2 regions of the Devosia sp. MC1541 genome follow, and region 2 is predicted to be linked to the other one. Evidence: predicted binding sites of a transcription regulator. Region 2 holds the regulator's gene; the other holds the start of a gene.
The links. Region 2 encodes PhoB, which activates phosphate uptake and scavenging genes when phosphate is short. Its sites were predicted from a motif close to TGTCATNNANCTGTCAT; they were not measured.

Region 1: a site for PhoB is predicted at 2,169-2,185, ahead of ugpB (sn-glycerol-3-phosphate ABC transporter substrate-binding protein UgpB). Genes of this name have one in related genera too.

Annotation. Positions count from the first base shown of each region.
Region 1 is NZ_JABBDZ010000003.1:39,629-48,279, forward strand. Features, by position in the region: gene ugpA (sn-glycerol-3-phosphate ABC transporter permease UgpA) at 1-593, opposite strand, end outside; gene ugpB (sn-glycerol-3-phosphate ABC transporter substrate-binding protein UgpB) at 659-1,978, opposite strand; gene HKD40_RS04620 (ROK family protein) at 2,343-3,257, shown strand; gene HKD40_RS04625 (copper homeostasis protein CutC) at 3,254-3,973, shown strand; gene HKD40_RS04630 (M81 family metallopeptidase) at 3,970-5,403, opposite strand; gene HKD40_RS04635 (hypothetical protein) at 5,591-6,079, opposite strand; gene HKD40_RS04640 (Gfo/Idh/MocA family oxidoreductase) at 6,435-7,589, shown strand; gene HKD40_RS04645 (sugar ABC transporter permease) at 7,602-8,489, shown strand; gene HKD40_RS04650 (carbohydrate ABC transporter permease) at 8,579-8,651, shown strand, end outside.
Region 2 is NZ_JABBDZ010000015.1:9,707-18,357, reverse strand. Features, by position in the region: gene HKD40_RS14145 (aldehyde dehydrogenase family protein) at 1-434, shown strand, start outside; gene HKD40_RS14140 (DMT family transporter) at 472-909, opposite strand; gene HKD40_RS14135 (DMT family transporter) at 906-1,403, opposite strand; gene HKD40_RS14130 (autotransporter outer membrane beta-barrel domain-containing protein) at 1,535-3,562, opposite strand; gene phoB (phosphate regulon transcriptional regulator PhoB) at 3,831-4,532, opposite strand; gene phoU (phosphate signaling complex protein PhoU) at 4,632-5,345, opposite strand; gene pstB (phosphate ABC transporter ATP-binding protein PstB) at 5,366-6,133, opposite strand; gene pstA (phosphate ABC transporter permease PstA) at 6,213-7,568, opposite strand; gene pstC (phosphate ABC transporter permease subunit PstC) at 7,565-8,651, opposite strand, start outside.

The sequences.
Region 1 (8,651 bases), on a different contig from region 2:
CTCGCACCATCAATCGCCGCAGCTTCGGTAAGCGCGTGTGGAACCGACTGCATGCCAGCCACGAAGAACAGGAAATTGTAGGAAATCTGCTTCCAGCTGGCAGCGATGATCACCAAGGTCATGGCGTGATCGCCATTGAGTGCAGAATCCCAATCAATCCCCACATAGCGCATGAAATAGGGAAGAATGCCGGTGGCGTTGTTGAACAGGAACCACCACAGAATGCCCGCAACCACGGGGGCCACAGCATAGGGCCAGACCAGCAGCGTGGTGTAGGTCTGTGCCGAACGGATAACGCGGCTGACGGCAACGGCCAGGATCAGCGCAAAGCCCATCGAAATGGCTGTAACCGATGCTGCAAACAGCGCCGTGCGGCCGATAGAGGCCAGATAGAGCGGGTCGCTAAAGAGGCGCGCATAATGCGCTAAACCGACGAACTTGGTCGAAAGCCCAAATGGGTCAGCGCGTTCGAAAGAAGATTTGACGGCCTGTGCCGCCGGCCAGATGAAGAACACTAGCGTGATGATCAACTGTGGGGCGACCAGTAAGAATGGCAGGCCCTTATTCGGGAATGTCGTACGTTTTGTTTCCATCGTCCGCCGTATCCGCAAAACAAAGAAAGGGCCGGTTTTCGCCGGCCCTTCCGGATTAAGACTGCTTACTGATTGGCAGATTCAAATTCGCGAAGGATGTCGTTGCCGCGGGCAACGGCGCTATCAAGCGCTTCCTTGGCAGACTTCGAGCCATTGAGAACGGCCTGGAACTCTTCGTCGATCACGGTACGGATCTGCGGCATGTTGCCGAAGCGAACGCCCTTCGAGTTTTCAGTCGGTGGGTTGAGGTTGATCTGCTGGATAGCGATGTCCGAACCTGGGTTTGCGTCGTAATAGCCCTGGCTCTTGGTCAGCTCATAAGCGGCCTGAGTAACAGGCAGGTAACCCGTTTCCTGGTGGAACTTGGCCTGAACTTCAGCCGAAGAGAGGTAGTTCAGGAACTGCGCTACGCCCTTGTATTCAGCGTCTTCGTGGCCAGCTAGGGTCCACAGAGTTGCGCCACCAATGATGGAGTTCTGCGGTGCGCCGTCGACGTCGTCAAAGTATGGCAGCATGCCGAAGCCAACTTCAAAGTCCTTGGCATTGGCGAGAACGCCAGCGCGGGAGGCCGAGGAACCCATGAAGATCGCACATTCGCCAGCGTAGAAGCGTGGCGCATTGTCCGAACCGCCGCTGGTACCACCGTACTGGTAGATGCCGGTCTTCTGCCATTCAGCCAGCTTTTCCCAGAGGCGAACGGAGAGGTCGTGGTTAAAGGTCAGTTCGGTGCCGAGACCACCAAAGCCGTTTTCCAGCGAGCCGTATGGCACGTTGTGCAGCGACGAGAGGTTTTCGGTGCCGATCCAGGTGGCCGAATAGCTGATGGCCGTACCGCACGTGGCAGCGCCCGATTCAACGATCTTCTTGCCGAAGTTTTCGATATCGGCCCAGGTCTTTGGCGCGACGTTTGGATCAAGCCCTGCCTTCTCGAAAGCGGTCTTGTTGTAATAGAGAATTGGGGTGGAGGAGTTGAACGGCATCGAAAGCATATTGCCTTCGGTGTCGGTGTAATAGCCGGTCACGACTGGCAAGAATGCCGATGGATCGAAGTTCGAGCCATGTGCTGCCATCAGTTCGTAAACGGGCAGAACAGCGCCCTTGGCAGCCATCATGGTGCCAGTGCCAACTTCGTAAACCTGCACCAGATGCGGCTGCTCGCCAGCGCGGAAGGCGGCGATGGTGCTGATCATGGATTCTTCGTATTCGCCACGATAGGACGGAACGACCTTAAATTCGCTCTGGCTGGCGTTGAAGTCTGCAGCAAGCGCTTCCACGCGTTCGCCCAGTTCGCCACCCATGGAGTGCCACCAGTTGAGTTCGGTCTGCGCAAAGGCAACCGAGGTGCTCAGGGCAAGGGTGATAGCGGCAAGTGCCGCGCGGTTCATCGTCTTCATCTTCTGTCTCCCATAGGACAGGTCAGCATCGACCCAAGTCCCGCCAGACTGGATTTCGTGAACGACATTTGAGCTGCGGATTTTTCCGTTTCAGCTCACCGAATTTGGTGTCGTACCCGCCGACGTTTTCTGCGGGCATGGCTCCTCTAACGATGCTGCTTGACGCTTCCTTGAAGCTTTGGTGACGTTACCATGACAGTGCACAACCATCCGTCGCAGCTGTGTTTGTGATCGAATATGGGGTGCCGGACGCCGCGGTGGTCTGGATTACGCTGCGGACTCTTGCGGCGCAGGCAAACCCATGTCACACGCCGTAAGCATCGGCCGTGCCTTATAGGGAAGTCGCCAGCCTCTCATGATCACCTGTTTCGATATTGGCGGCACCACGATTAAGGCCGCAGTTGCCCACAGTGCGACAGATATTGTCTCGCTCGGTCGCGTCGCCACACCAGCGCACGACTTTGACGCCTTTGCCGATGCCATCGCGGCACTCATCGCCCAAGGCGGCGCACCTGCAGGGGCGGCCATCGCCATTTCCATTGCTGGCGTCGTTGACCCGGCAACCAATGTCGCCACGGTTGCCAATATCCCGTGCATCAACGGTCGTGCCCTCGGGCCAGATCTCAGTGCCAAGCTCTCTCGCCCCGTCATCGTCGGCAATGATGCAGATTGTTTCGCCTTGGCCGAAGCCCATGCGGGCGCGGGCAAGGGGTTTAACGTCGTCTTCGGCGTCATTCTCGGCACCGGCGTCGGTGGCGGCATTATTGCCGATGGACGTCTCATTCGCGGTGCTGGCGGGTTCTCTGGCGAATGGGGCCACGCCACCATTGTCCAAACTGAAACCCAGGCCTGGCCGCACAAAATTGCGCATATGGCGTGCGGTTGTGGCCAGCTTGGCTGCACCGACACCATCGGCGGCGCCCGCGGTTTGGAGCGCCTTCATGCCCAAATCCATGGCCAAACGCTCTCGAGCCTCGACATTGTCTCCGCATGGGGGCAGGGCGATACTCAATCAACCCAGACCATGACGCTTTACACCGAGCTCCTTGCGGCCCCGCTCGCCTTGCTGGTGAACGTGCTTGGCCCCGACATTATCCCCGTCGGCGGTGGCCTAGGGAATAGTCCCGAGCTAGTGGCAGCGCTTGACGCCGCCGTTCGCCCGCGCATTCTGCGCAAGCTTGACCGACCACTCATCGTTCCAGCCCAACTGACTGTCGATGCAGGCCTCATCGGCGCTGCAAGCTTGGCCTATTCGGAGGGCGTGGTATGACCTTGCTAGAAGTTTGCGTTGATAGCCTCTCGGGCATTCAAGCGGCAGTCGAAGGCGGCGCTGACCGCATCGAGCTCTGCTCGTCGCTCGAATATGGCGGGCTCACGCCTTTTGCTGGCTTGGCGAAACTGGCATCGAGCACGCCGATCCCCGTCCGCATGATGGTGCGTCCCCGCGCCGGAGACTTCGTCTTCGACGATTACGAGCTGGCCATTATGATCAGCGATATCGAAACCGCCCGGACCAATCATCTCGGCGTTGTCTTGGGCGCCAGCCTGCCCAGTGGCGCGCTCGATATGCGCCGCCTCGAAATCCTCTGCCAGATGGCGGGCGACACGCCTCGCACACTGCATCGCTGCGTCGATCTCGTGCCTGATGTTGAAGAAGCCGTCGAACAGGCCATTGCGCTCGGCTTCGATACGATTTTGACGTCAGGGCGTCAGCTTTCCGCTGAGGCTGGCATTGAAGACATCGCCAAAATGCACGAAGCCGCCAAGGGGCGGATCACCATTATGCCGGGTTCAGGCGTGTCCTCGGTCAATGCCCGTCGCATTCTCAATCGTGTGCCGGTGTCGGTTGTCCACGCCTCGTGCTCGGAGCGCGCTCCGGCAGAGGACACGGAAGGCGCGAAGCGCTTGGGCTTTGTCAGCCCCAACCGCCGCGTCACCTCCCGCGATAAAGTGCTCGAACTTCGAGCCGTCCTCTCAGCGCACTAAAGAGCGCGCTGAGACCACTTCATTTCTGGCGTATAGTCGAAATTCTTGTCGAACGGATAGGTCGGGCGCGGCGTATGATTGCGCTCGGTGCGTTCCACAAACTGGTCGACCACGCCGGGCGACAGCGCCATAATCCCCGGATTGGCGACGGGGCCCAGCTCCGGCGACAGATAGCCCGACTTCACCACCACAATCTTGGCCGACTTCGGATCAAGCCCAAGCTTGGTGAAGTCGATGATGTTGTGGAACGGGCGACGGCGAATGCTGAGTACCAGATCGATCCCACCGATGGTCACCACAGCTTCGCGCAGTTTGGCATCGTCGGTTTCCAGCAAGAATTTCACAACCGCTTCCGCATCGACTGGCGTACTCGCCGGATCAAGGCTCGCGCCGATGTGCAGCTGGACCTTGGCCCCGACACCTGCCGCATAAGCTGCCTCGGTCGCGGCCTTGTCGGTAATCCCCGCAAACACCACGCCCTGAGCATTCTGCTTGATCAACTCAGCCAAAACCTCGGCACGATCCGATACGCCACCCCCGGTTGGGTTGTCGCCCGATTCTGCCAGAACAACTGGCGCGGTGGGGCTCGCAATGGCCTTGGCGACGCACTCTTCGATCGAGCCCACCTCCATGCCAAACACAAACTCCTCGCGCAGGTCCCAGTATTTCTGCGCCAGCGATTTCGCTGCGACTTCCAGCACCGCCTTATCCGTGCCCGTCACAATCGCACAAGCGGTCGAACGCGGCTCGTCCGCCCACACATAGCCCACTTGGAACGACGCATCCCAAATGCCCATCGGCTCTTCGGTCTCGTGGATAGTGGTGTAGAAGGTGCGCGCAGGCTCATCCTGCGTTGAGGTGCGTTCGCCTGGCAGGAGCACCGGAACCTTCACCCAACCCAGCACAGGCTTTACGCCCGTCCGCAGCGCCCGCACCAGCATGGTCACAGCCCGGCGCATCGTGTCCTGTACGTCGATATGTGGGGCGGTGCGATAGGTCGAAAACATGTCGAGATTGTCGATGATTTTCTGGCTGACATTGCCATGCAAATCATAGCTTGCGGAAATCAGCACATCCGGCCCGACCACCTCACGCACTGCGGCGATGAAATCGCCTTCGGCGTCGAACATGCCCTCAACGAACATCGCTCCATGCATTGGCAGGTAAACGCCGTCGACGGGCACCGCAGCCTTAATCCCCTCAAGGATTTCGGTCTTCCATGTTTCATAGGTGTCGCGGGCGACAGGGCCGCCAGCAATGGCGCGGGCGTGGAAAATGGTGACGAACTCAGCCGGGAAATGCGTCAGGAAATCAAAATAGATGTCCTTGAGCATGGCCGGGCCCTGCAGCGTGCGGAAGTCGGCCTGCCGGTTCAGAACCGGATTATAAGTGCTGCATTCGATGTGCAGGCCCGCAACAGCAATACGCATGGCTTTTCCTCCCTTAGGTAGAATGCACTGTCGAGCGCTTCTCAAAGCGCCTCGTCAGAATGAGGCTGATGATGAAGAACGGCAGGGCAAAAGGCGATGCCGAACAATTGTGTGTGGTTTACTTTCAGTGGCTCGGCGTCCCGCGCTCATGCCGTGAGCGCCGAGCGGAACGATTGGAGTGCGCTGATTAAACCGGCTTGCCCATTGGATAGGGCAGGTAGCCAACAAAACCTGTGAGCTTCCACTGGCCTTCGACTTTGCGGCAGAAATAGACGGTCTGCCAATTAAGGCGATCAACCTCACCATCGGCGCGCTTGATCTCGCCATCAAACTTCTTGTGTGCGATCGCCCGCTCGCCGCTGATTTCAATTTCAGTCAGGCTGGTGGCGCGGTGAATACCGGCTTCTTGGTCTTCGGCATAAACAACCGACTGACCTTCGCGCGCCTGCCGAAGCCATTCATCACGATAAAGCTCAAGGGTCGGATAGCTGATCGTCCAGCCGTCTGGATTGTCCTTGCCATTCCCGTTGACGCCGAAGAAATCAGTGGTGACGAAGTCGTCTTCCACCATCGACCAATCGGCCTTAACATAGGCCTCGATATCGCGCGGAACCAGCATGGTCCAGATTGCACTGCGATCAGGATCGTTGGGAAATGGGTTCTGCGACAGGGACATTATACTCTTGCCATAGCGGTTGAGGGACGTGCGTCTTCTCTGTTAAAAATTTTCAGTCATCGACAGGATACCTATTCCCTCTGAAAGGGTTAGGATGATGCCAATCGCATGACTGTGCCTCCGCATTTGTTTCTTGTCTACAAGGATTGTGTGAGCAACGCGCCTAATTCTTAGGCTAAGTTGCAGTTATACAAGCACAACTGGCGGAATACCGGGCGGTTCAGATTGGTATTATTTTTAACCGTAAACCCAGTTGACAATCCTTACCCTCGCTGACTAGTCTTGAAAATCGTTTACACAAATCTGGTGGGCTGAGGGGCTGACCGGAGAACGATCAGGGTAGGGAATTCAAAGTATGCGCGTAGGTATCGTCGGCCTCGGTTATCGGCTGGGTTATCTCTCCAGAGTATTCACTCTGGCTTCGTCCGAATTTGAGATCGTCGGATATGTGGACCCTGCTCCTGCGGGCCTTCCCTATACACAAGAACATGGCGTCAACGTCGGCCAGGCCTACGACAGCATCGAAGACCTGATCGATCAGGGCAATCTGGACCTGCTGATGATTGGTTCGCCCAATCACACCCATCTCGACTACATCCGCATCGGTCTCGAGCGCGGAATGAAAATTTTCTCTGAAAAGCCAGTGGTGACCTCGGTCGAAGACACGATGGCGCTGGCCGAGCTGATTGCTCAGTACGGCTCAGACAATGTCATGGTTGGTCTGGTGCTGCGCTATGCGCCCCTTTATGTCGACCTCCGCCGTGCGCAGGCCGAAGGCCAGCTGGGCAATATTGCGTCCATCGAAGCGTCCGAACATATTCCGCCCTATCACGGTGGCTTCTTCATGCGCGATTGGCGTCGTCACGGCAAATATGCTGGCGGCTTCATGCTCGAAAAATGCTGCCATGACATTGATCTCTATAATGGCGTCATGGGGTGCCGTGCGCGCTACGTCTCCAGCTTTGGTGGCCGTCGCAGCTTCACCCCGGAAAACGCTCCGCAGAACGCTGGTATCAACGATCTTGAGGTCTACTACCGCAAGCCTTCCGGCTGGGAAGCTGGCGACAGTGTTTTCGATACTGATGGTGATCTCATCGACTATCAGACCGCCATGGTTCAGTATGAAAATGGCGCGGCCCTGAGCTTCCACACCAACCTCAACGTGCCCCATGACTTCCGTCATTTCGCCGTCATCGGCGCTAAGGGCATGGCTGAAGGTGATTTCGTCCGCAATTACTTCCAGGTCACCGATGCGCGCACCTCTGAGCGCCTCATCGACAAGGAATACATCGTCTCTGACCTCTCCTCGCACTACGGTGCCGATGAGCAGATGGCAGTAGACATTCTCAAGCATTGCTTGGAAGGCGCGCCGCTCCCGGTTTCGGTAACTGACGCTCTTGAAGCAGGCTTGGTCGCTTTGTGCATGGACGAAGCGATGAATACTAAAACCGTGGTCGATATGGCCCCGATCTGGCGTCGTTTCGACGCCGCTCTCGGCAACGACGCGTAAGGAGAACGCCATATGACCAGTACCCGTAGCGCAACCCTCTTCGCTCTGGCACTGCTGGCCCCGGCGTTGATCTACATTTTAACGATCGTGGCTTACCCGCTGGTAGACACGATCGTCCTTTCCTTCACGAACGCATCGTTGAAGGCGAGTTATGATTGGGTCGGCTGGGCCAACTACCAGCGCATCTTTGGTGCGGGCAATTTCACTGAAGTCATCATTCGTACCTTCATCTGGACCTTCTTCTCGGTGTCCATCAAGATGATCGTCGGCATGTTTGGCGCGGTACTTTTGAACGCCGCCATCCCGGGCCAGACCTTATTCCGTATCCTCACCATGCCGCCTTGGGTTGTGCCCATGTCGATCGGCATCTTTATGTGGGGTTGGATGTATAACGGCCAGTTCGGCATGATCTCCGGTCTGCTGCAGAACTTCGGCCTGACCAATGGTCCGATTGCCTTCCTCGCTTACGGCGACACAGCATTCTGGGCAACAATCGTCACCGACGTTTGGATCGGTGTGCCGATGGTCACCATCTATTTCCTCGCGGCAATGCAGTCGATCCCGAAGGACCTCTATGAGGCCGCGTGGACCGACGGGGCAGGGCGCTTCTACCGCTTCCGCCGCATCACCGTTCCAATGATGATCCCTGCGATCATCACCATGAGCTTGCTGTCGCTGATCGCAACCTTCAATTCGTTCGACATCATCTGGATCTTGACGCAGGGCGGTCCGTCCAACTCGACGACCACAATGATCATCGACACCTACAAGACTGCAATTGGTAGCCGCAAATACGGCGAAGGCGCAGCGCGTGCTGTGGTGATCTCTATCTTCGTGATTGCCTTCTGCCTCGTCTACTTCCGTGCCGTTCGTAAGCTCCAGCAGGGAGAAGCCAAATGAGTGACGTCGCTCGCACCACCGAAGTCGCGGCTGTCGACAGCCCTGCAACCGTCAAGCCAAAGCGTGTAAAACTTCGCTCTTCAAAGCCGATGATCGACCGCTACAAATGGTACGAGATCGCGTCGCTCTACGCTGGTATTGCCGTGTTCTTGTTCTTCGTCC
Region 2 (8,651 bases):
TCGCAATTGGTCAGGCCGAGGGCGCGAAACTCGTCGCGGGTGGTGGTCGTGTGCAGAAGGATACAGAGGGCTACTTCCTGCAGCCCGCGCTGTTCACTGAAGCGACCAATTCCATGCGCATCGCGCGCGAAGAGATATTCGGGCCGGTTGCAGCGGTGATCAAGGTCAAGGATTACGAAGAAGGTCTGGCGATCTGTAACGACACCGAGTTCGGTCTGTCGGCAGGCATTGTCACCACCTCGCTCAAATACTCGACGCACTTTAAGCGCAATGTCGAAGCGGGCATGGTGATGGTCAATGTGCCGACGGCCGGGGTGGACTTCCACGTGCCGTTTGGTGGTCGCAAGGGATCGAGCTACGGCCCCCGCGAGCAGGGCCGTTATGCGGCAGAATTCTTCACCGTGGTGAAGACGGCTTACACAGCTGCCGGCTAAATAGGAAATGCGAACGGGGCCTTCGGGCCCCGTTTTTTTATTCGGCTTGGTCTTTAGCGGGACGTTGGGTCAGCGCCATGCCTGCAAGGATTAGCACAATGCCCAGGACGCTCGCCCACATGGTCAGGGGTACGCCGCGCAGCATGTCGAGAACGACACTCGAAATCATCTGACCAGCAATGAGTAATAGGGTTGTATTGGTCGCGCCAATCTTGGTGATGAGGAAAGAGCCTGCGGCGACAAAGATCACGCCGATTGCGCCGCCCGAATATACCCAGAGCGGAATATCGCCGATGTTTTCTGGAATGAGCCCACCCACGGCAAGACCGAGGATGGTCATGAACACGAAGCCGACGATATGGTTCCAAAAGGACGAAATGAGTGGGGTAGTGGAGACGGAGACGCGCCCATTGACCTGACGGCTGAGGATGATCAGCAGGCCGATCACGAAGGCAGAGATAATGGGGCCGATCATGCTGCACCGACGCCGAAGAGAATGATGATCATGCTACCAGCGGAAATCAGTAGTACGGCGGCGCCGTCGCGCAGGTCGAGCTTGCGCTTCGGCAAGCCCAGCAGCCCCCAGTGATCAGCGGCAAGCGAAAGCGCGAACTGACCCACGAGGCCAATCGCCAAAGTGCCGCCCAAGGCGATGGGCGAATTGACTGAGTAGGACGTTAGAATAACGGTCAAACCACCAAACACGCCCCCGAGATAGGCCCAGAGGGGGGCCTTGCCATAAATGGCCTTGGCAGCGGCGGCTTTGGCGCGTTCCTTGCGCCATATGATGGCGAGCAGCAGCATTGCAACGACCGTGCCGACACCATGAGCCTGCCACGATGAAAAGATGCCGCCGCCATAGCGACCGGCCTCACCGTTAAAGAAAACTGCGAGGGTGAGTAAGCACCCACTGGCGAACGCAGCGAGCAGGTAGAGCGGGTTGACCCGCTGCGTTGAAAAGGACGTCATGAAGTTCCGACTCAAATGGTTGCTAGGAGACTAGCTGAGCTGTGAGGAACGTACAGCGAGAACGTGAACCACGTCGAAACCAATATCGCCCGCCAGTGGCGAGCGATTTGAGTTGGAGACAACTGCTGGCTTTAGAAACGCATTCCGACACCGCCGCGTAGGCTGGCCGAGACCATGCCTTGGGTGTTGAGGCCGAGTTCTGTGCCGGCGGTAAAACTGTAGGTGCCGGACTGGTATTGGGCATTGGCACCGATGAAGCCGCGCGCGGCATTGGTCGAGTTGCCCGCAAGGCTTAGTGTCGTGCCGAGCACTTGAGCATCGGTCGTGCCGCCATAGGTCAATGTGCCATCGGCACCAATCTTGGCGCTGCCACTCCAGCCACTGCCCGCTTCGCCGAGGTCGATAGTGCCGAGTTCAAGTTCTGCACGGGCATTGAGCAGGTGCGAGAAGCTGGAACCCATGGTGACATTGGCAGAGGAGCCTGATTCCGAATAACCAGCCTGATGAATGCCAGCATAGGTCAAGGTGACGCTCGGAGTTAGGCGAGCGAAGCCGAGATCCTGGTCCATGCCGAGTTTGATCGACGGACTGGCGAACATGCTAACATAGTTGGCATAGGCTGTTTCATACCCTGCTGCGACCGTGTTGTTGACGAAGCGGCGCGCGCTGTCATTGGCGGAAACGCCAAGCGTCGCGTTGATGTCGATGAACACGGACCCAACAGCCAGCGAGGCATAGCCGCCGCCGAGCAGAGACGTGACATCGAGTTCGGACTTGGAAACCGTCTCGACGTGGCCACGACCGAGGCCAACGAAAAGCCCCGCGAGGCTATCATCAGAGAGTTTTACGTCTGAGCCAACCAGTGCACCACCTTGCAAGGACTTGGAGCCGATCTTGCCCGAAGCTGGGGCAGTGAGTTCGCCATAAGCGCTGGCCCATGCGCCAAAATCGTCGCTAGGGGCAAAATCAGGGAAGTCTGGTGTCGCCGGGGACGGAGCATAGCCCAGAGCCGAGGTGCTGCGCGGCAGGCTTTGACGGCGATCGCCAGTATGGTTGGCGATATTGGATATTACAGTGCTAGCAGTTTGAACAGTCGCGGTGTTGGCCGCTTCGATGGAGGCGGTGGAAACAACGGTGAAGGTTGTGTAGGTGCTCGTCGCGGCATCGCCATTGCGGCGGTGCTCAGTGGCTTCGGTTGTGACAGCGCGGGTATAGGCCTGGCCATGCGTTTCGATCTGATCGTCGCGCAACTCTCCAGTGATCTTGATAACGCCTTCAAGGCCGTTGCCGATTTCGAGAGAGCCCGTTGCAGCCTGCGAGAAGCGAATGCCACCAGAAACCACAGAGCCGGGCAAGAGCGTAAGTTTGCTATTGGCAAAGCCCATTGCGAAAGCGTCGAACTGTTCGCTGATTACGGTGCCGCTGTTGATGATGTGAACATTGGCGGCATTGGTTTGGATGCCATGGCTCTGGACGTAGCCGCCAGAAGAGGTTTGGTACTCTCCACCCTTTGCATGGATGGTCCCGGAGTTGGTGATGACAATATCACTTTGGGTCGTGGGGGAGTAGACATAGATACCGGCGCTGCCGTGGTCCGCTGTCCTAATGTTGCCCGTATTGGTGATGCGTGAACTGGTGCCGTAAAGGCTAATACCGTGGGATTGTGTGCCGTGGGTGATGATGCTGCCACTATTGTCCAACGTCACATTGAGCACATTATTGGCGCTGTTTTCGACCTGGATACCTGTGCCCGCCCAGCTGCCCTTGGTCTCAATCGTTCCGGTGTTGGTGAGTGTGAAATAATCACCAGTGGCGTAGACGCCATAGGAGCAGTCTTCGTAGGAGAAGATGCCGCCGTGATTGACCACTCGCGTGTTAGCTGCCAGCGTTTCCAGCGCGTAGGTGGCGCTTCCGCGATTTTCGATCGTACCGTAGTTCGTGATCACCGTATCCAAGCCGGTGATGGAAATCACGTTGCTTGTGGAGTCCAAGGTGCCACCACTTGCGATAAAGAGCGTGTCCCCGATCCCGGAAAGGCTCTGAGCACCTCCGGTTTGACCTTCACTGATGGTGATATCTCGGGCCTGCGCTGCGGTGATATTGGTAGCAGCAAGTAGGGCGACGATCGCCGGTACAACGGCAATTGGCTTTGACAACATAGTGGCGCGGCAATCTGCAGCTTTTGGCGCTGCTCAACAAATCAGGAGACACGAAGAATATTATGGTTAATTCTATGATATGAAAGGACTTTACACGTCAAGCGTCTGATTTGGTGGATTGCGTTATTGGGCCTCGTAGAACACGCAAAACAGTTTCGATGCGCCCCGCGCAGAGAGATTTTTTGGCTTTTTTCTGATCAGCGGCGACTTGCGGTGACCAGAAAACAGTGCCGAGTGTCAGACCTTGTTGTGCCTAAGGGCACGCGATCTAAGCCAGTTGCGAGAAGCGTTCGTCGAAGGAGTAGCCGGCGCCGCGGACCGTGCGGATGGGGTCGGCTTCCTTGCCACGGTTGATGGCGCGGCGGAGGCGGCCGATATGGACGTCCACAGTGCGTTCGTCGACATAGACGTCATTGCCCCAAACGCCGTCGAGAAGCTGCTCGCGGGTGTAGACGCGGCCCGGATGGGTCATGAGGTATTCGAGCAGGCGATATTCTGTCGGCCCAAGGTGAATGTCTCGGGACCCACGGCTGACGCGGTGAGTGGTGCGGTCTAGCTCAAGCTCACCAACCTTAAGCGCGTTCGTCACAAGGCTTGGGCTCGCCCGGCGCAGCAGCGCTTGAATACGGGCGACGAGTTCGGGGACAGAGAATGGCTTGACGATGTAATCGTCTGCGCCGGTGGTGAGACCGCGTACGCGCTCTTCTTCTTCGCCGCGGGCCGTGAGCATAATAATTGGAACGCGGGCGGTTTCTTCACGCGCACGCAGGCGACGGCAGATTTCGATGCCGGAAACTTCGGGTAACATCCAATCGAGCAAGATCAGGTCAGGGACGCGTTCTGCGATGGCGTGGTGCGCTTCATCGCCGGTTTCCGCTGTGACGACATCAAAGCCTTCAGCCTGCAGATTGTATTGCAGGAGCAGGGAGATGTCGGCTTCGTCTTCGACAACAAGGATCGTCGCGGGCATGGGCGTGCTCCGTCAATCGGCCCGTAGGGACCGTTACTCAATATAGGGGATTTTCGAAGAGTTCGTCACGCCGATTGGGCGACGTGACGAAATTGGCGCTTAGGCTTTGATCTGCTGACGTTGGAGTTCTTGGACGTCGCTGGTGAGCTGCTTACCAGTCGAAAGATAGTAAGCGCGTTCAGCGATATTGGTTGCGTGGTCGCCTACACGTTCAAGGCTCTTGGCGCAGAACAAAAGCTGGGTGCAAGAAGTGATGTTGCGCGGATCTTCCATCATATAGGTGAGGAGTTCGCGGAACAGGGAAGTGTGCATGGCGTCGACATCATCATCACGATTGCAAACGTCAACGGCAGCTTCCGCATCACGATTGGCGTAGGCGTCGAGCGCCTCCTTGAGCTGACCGAGCACGAGAGCGGTCATGTTACGGACGCCGCTGTAGAACGAGGCCTGCAGGTTGATCGTTTCGAGCTTGAGCGAGCGGCGGGCCAATTGCTTGGCCATATCGCCAACGCGCTCAAGATCCGACGCCACGTGGATGGCGGTGATGATCGAACGCAGGTCGGACGCCATTGGCTGACGACGGGCGATCATGGACACGGCCATTTCGTCGATTTTGCGTTGCATGTCGTCAATGCGCTGGTCGGCGATGATGGTCACGTCAGCCAGTTCGCGGTCGAGCTTGAGCAGGGCGCGCGTGCCGTTTTCGACAGCCGTTTCCACCTGACCACCCATTTCGGCGATGGCCTGCGCGAGGGCGAGAAGTTCTTCGTTATACGAGGTAACGATGTGCTCTGTGCCGGTATTGTGTGGCATGGCTGTGCTCTCCCCTTAGATTAACCGATACGGCCCATGATGTAGTCTTGGGTCTGCTTGTGGACAGGGTTGGTGAAGATGTCTTCCGTGTCGCCCTGTTCAATCAGATTACCCAAGTGGAAGAAGGCAGTCTTTTGCGAGACGCGGGCTGCCTGCTGCATCGAGTGGGTGACGATGACGATGGTGTAATTGGTCCGCAGCTCGTCAATGAGCTCTTCGATGATGGCGGTTGCAATCGGGTCGAGGGCCGAGCAGGGCTCGTCCATGAGAATGACTTCTGGGCCAACGGCGATGGCGCGGGCAATGCACAGACGTTGCTGCTGACCGCCGGACAGGCCGGTGCCTGGTTCCTGCAAGCGATCCTTCACTTCGTTCCAGAGACCTGCCTTTTGCAGCGAGGAGGTGACGATAGCGTCGAGATCGGTCTTATTGCGGGCAAGTCCGTGAATGCGTGGGCCGTAGGCGACGTTGTCGTAAATCGACTTCGGAAACGGGTTCGGCTTTTGGAACACCATGCCAACGCGGGCGCGCAGTTCAACCACGTCAAGGTCTGGCGCGTAAATGTCCTGACCGTCGAGTTCGATTTTACCGCCAACCTTGGCGCCTTCAATGGTGTCGTTCATGCGATTGATGCAGCGCAGGAAGGTCGACTTACCGCAGCCCGATGGACCGATGAAAGCGGTGACAGAGCGATCTGGGATGTCAATGGAAATGCCGTGCAAGGCTTGCTTGGCACCATAGTGCACGGTGACATCGCGGGCAGTCAGACGAATGGGATGCGCGATCATTTCAGACAGATCCGTATTTGCGCCGAGGGCAGTGTGGGGTGTCTTGGCCTTGGAGGCAAGAATATCCATTTTGTGATCCTTATGCGCGCTTTTCGAGGCGGGATCTGAGGAAGATCGCGATCGCGTTGAGGGAGATCATGAAGGCCAGCAGGACCATGATAGCGGCGGAGGTGCGGGCTTCAAAGAAGTTGCGGTTTTCGTTGCCCTGCCAGAGGTAGATCTGAACGGGGAGGGCGGTTGCCTGATCGAGCGGGGTACCAGGGACCGACGCGACGAATGCGTTCATGCCGATCAAGAGGAGCGGCGCGGTTTCGCCTAGCGCCTGGGCGACGCCGATGATGGTGGCGGTCAGGATCGACGGGAAGGTCACGGGCAGCACGTGGTGGAACACCATCTGCGTCTTGGAGGCACCCATGCCGAGCGCGGCCTGGCGCAGGGCCGGGGAAACGCCCTTCAATGCTGCGCGGGTGGCAATGATGATGGTCGGAAGCGTCATCAAGGTGAGGACGAGACCTCCGGCCAAGGGCGCAGAGATGGGGAGGCGGAACCAGTTGATGAACACTGCAGCGCCCAGAAGACCGAAGACGATCGAGGGAACAGCCGCAAGGTTGTTGATGTTCACTTCGATCAAGTCGGTAAGGCGCGACTTGGGAGCGAACTCTTCCAGATAGATCGCGCTGCCGACGCCAATTGGCACGGCGAGAACAACCACAATCAGCATCATCCAGAGCGAGCCCATGAAGGCGCCCAAGAGGCCAGCCGACGCCGGAGCGGAGCGACTATCAACGCTGGAGAGAAGCGTCCAGGCAAAGCCCTGCGTGATGGTGCCGTCTTCTTCGAAAATGTCGATGAGCGCACGCGCAGGGGCCGAGAGCTGTTGCTGACCGTCGCCCAAGCTGCGGTCGATATTGCCCTTGATCCAGTTATCGGCATTGGCCGAAGCGAGAAGCTCCATCTGCACGGTTTGGCCCATCAGGGATGGGTCGGCGACGAGACGCTCACGGACTTCGTGACGGGCGGCGGTCTCTGCAATGGTCAGAAGCTGGCGGGTGTCGATCTCATACCCTTCCGGCGCTGCTTTGCGCAGGGAGGCTTCAATGACGTTGTTCCAGTTGAGCATGGCGAGCTTACGCTGCCAGGCCATATTGGCGGCGTTGAACTCAGCGTCGGACTGACCGGCGATGCGGACAGGCGCTGGTTCGATCTTGATCAGTTCAGGGTCGTAGGTGATTTCCAGATGCAGGTTTGACTGCATGAACGCTGGAACGCCCTTCCGAAGAACGTCGGTGAACAGAATGGCGACGAAGCCGAGAGCCAGCGCAATGGCGACGATGCCAAAGCCCCGGAAGAGCTTTTCGGTGCGGTGACGGCGCGCCAGTCCATCGCGGACGCGTTTACGGCGTTCGGCGGCAGTGTCGAGGACAGTGTTGGTCATTCGTACTGCTCCCGGAAGCGGCGGACAATGTAGAGGGCGACAATGTTCAGGCACAGAGTCATGACGAAGAGCGTCAGGCCCAAGGCGAAGGCAACCAGCGATTGTGGGCCGGTGAAGTCGGTGTCGCCGGTCAGCTGATTTACAATCGACACGGTGATGGTGGAGACAGGCTCTAGCGGATTGCCGCGCAGGATCGGAGCGTTACCGGCAGCGAGAACCACAATCATGGTTTCGCCAATGGCGCGGGACACGGCCAAGAGGAATGCGCCGACAATGCCCGGAAGAGCTGCTGGCAGAAGCACATTACGGATGGCTTCGGATTGGGTGGCGCCGAGGCCGTAGGCACCGTCACGGAGCGTACGCGGAACCTGATTGAGAATGTCGTCGGACAGGGAGGAGATGAACGGGATGATCATCACGCCCATGACGATGCCGGCAGTCAGAGCGCTGGTGGCGCTGATCGAGATGCCGATGGATGCGCCGAAGTCGCGTAGGAAGGGGCCGACTGTGACGAGTGCGAAGAAGCCATAAACAATGGTTGGAATACCCGCGAGGATTTCGATCACTGGCTTGATGACTGCGCGGACTTTTTTATGGGCGTATTGGTTGAGGTAGATGGCGGTCATCAGACCGATCGGTACCGCAACCAGCATGGCAATGGCTGAAATCATCAGCGTACCGCCCAGGAGAGGGAGTAGGCCATAAGACCCGGCATCACCCGACCCGGTGGAGGAGAACTTTGGCGCCCAGACGGTGCCGAAGAAGAAATCGAGCGGATTGACGAAGGTGAAGAAACGCAGCGCTTCACTGACCAGCGAGGCAACAATGCCTACGGTGGTGAGGATTGCGACCGCCGAGAAGGCGATCAGCAGCCAGGAAATGGCGCGTTCAACCTCGTTTCGGGCGCGAAGGCGCGGGCTGATGCGGCGGCGGGCAAGGTTTAGGCCGAGGATGCCCAGACCGGCTGCCGACGCCAGCATGATCAGGAAAGAGAGAAGCTGGAAACGTCCCAGATTTTCGCCTGCGGCTTGTTCAAACGGCAAAAGCTCGCCAGTGACACCGAAGCCAGAGGCAAGATCCTGA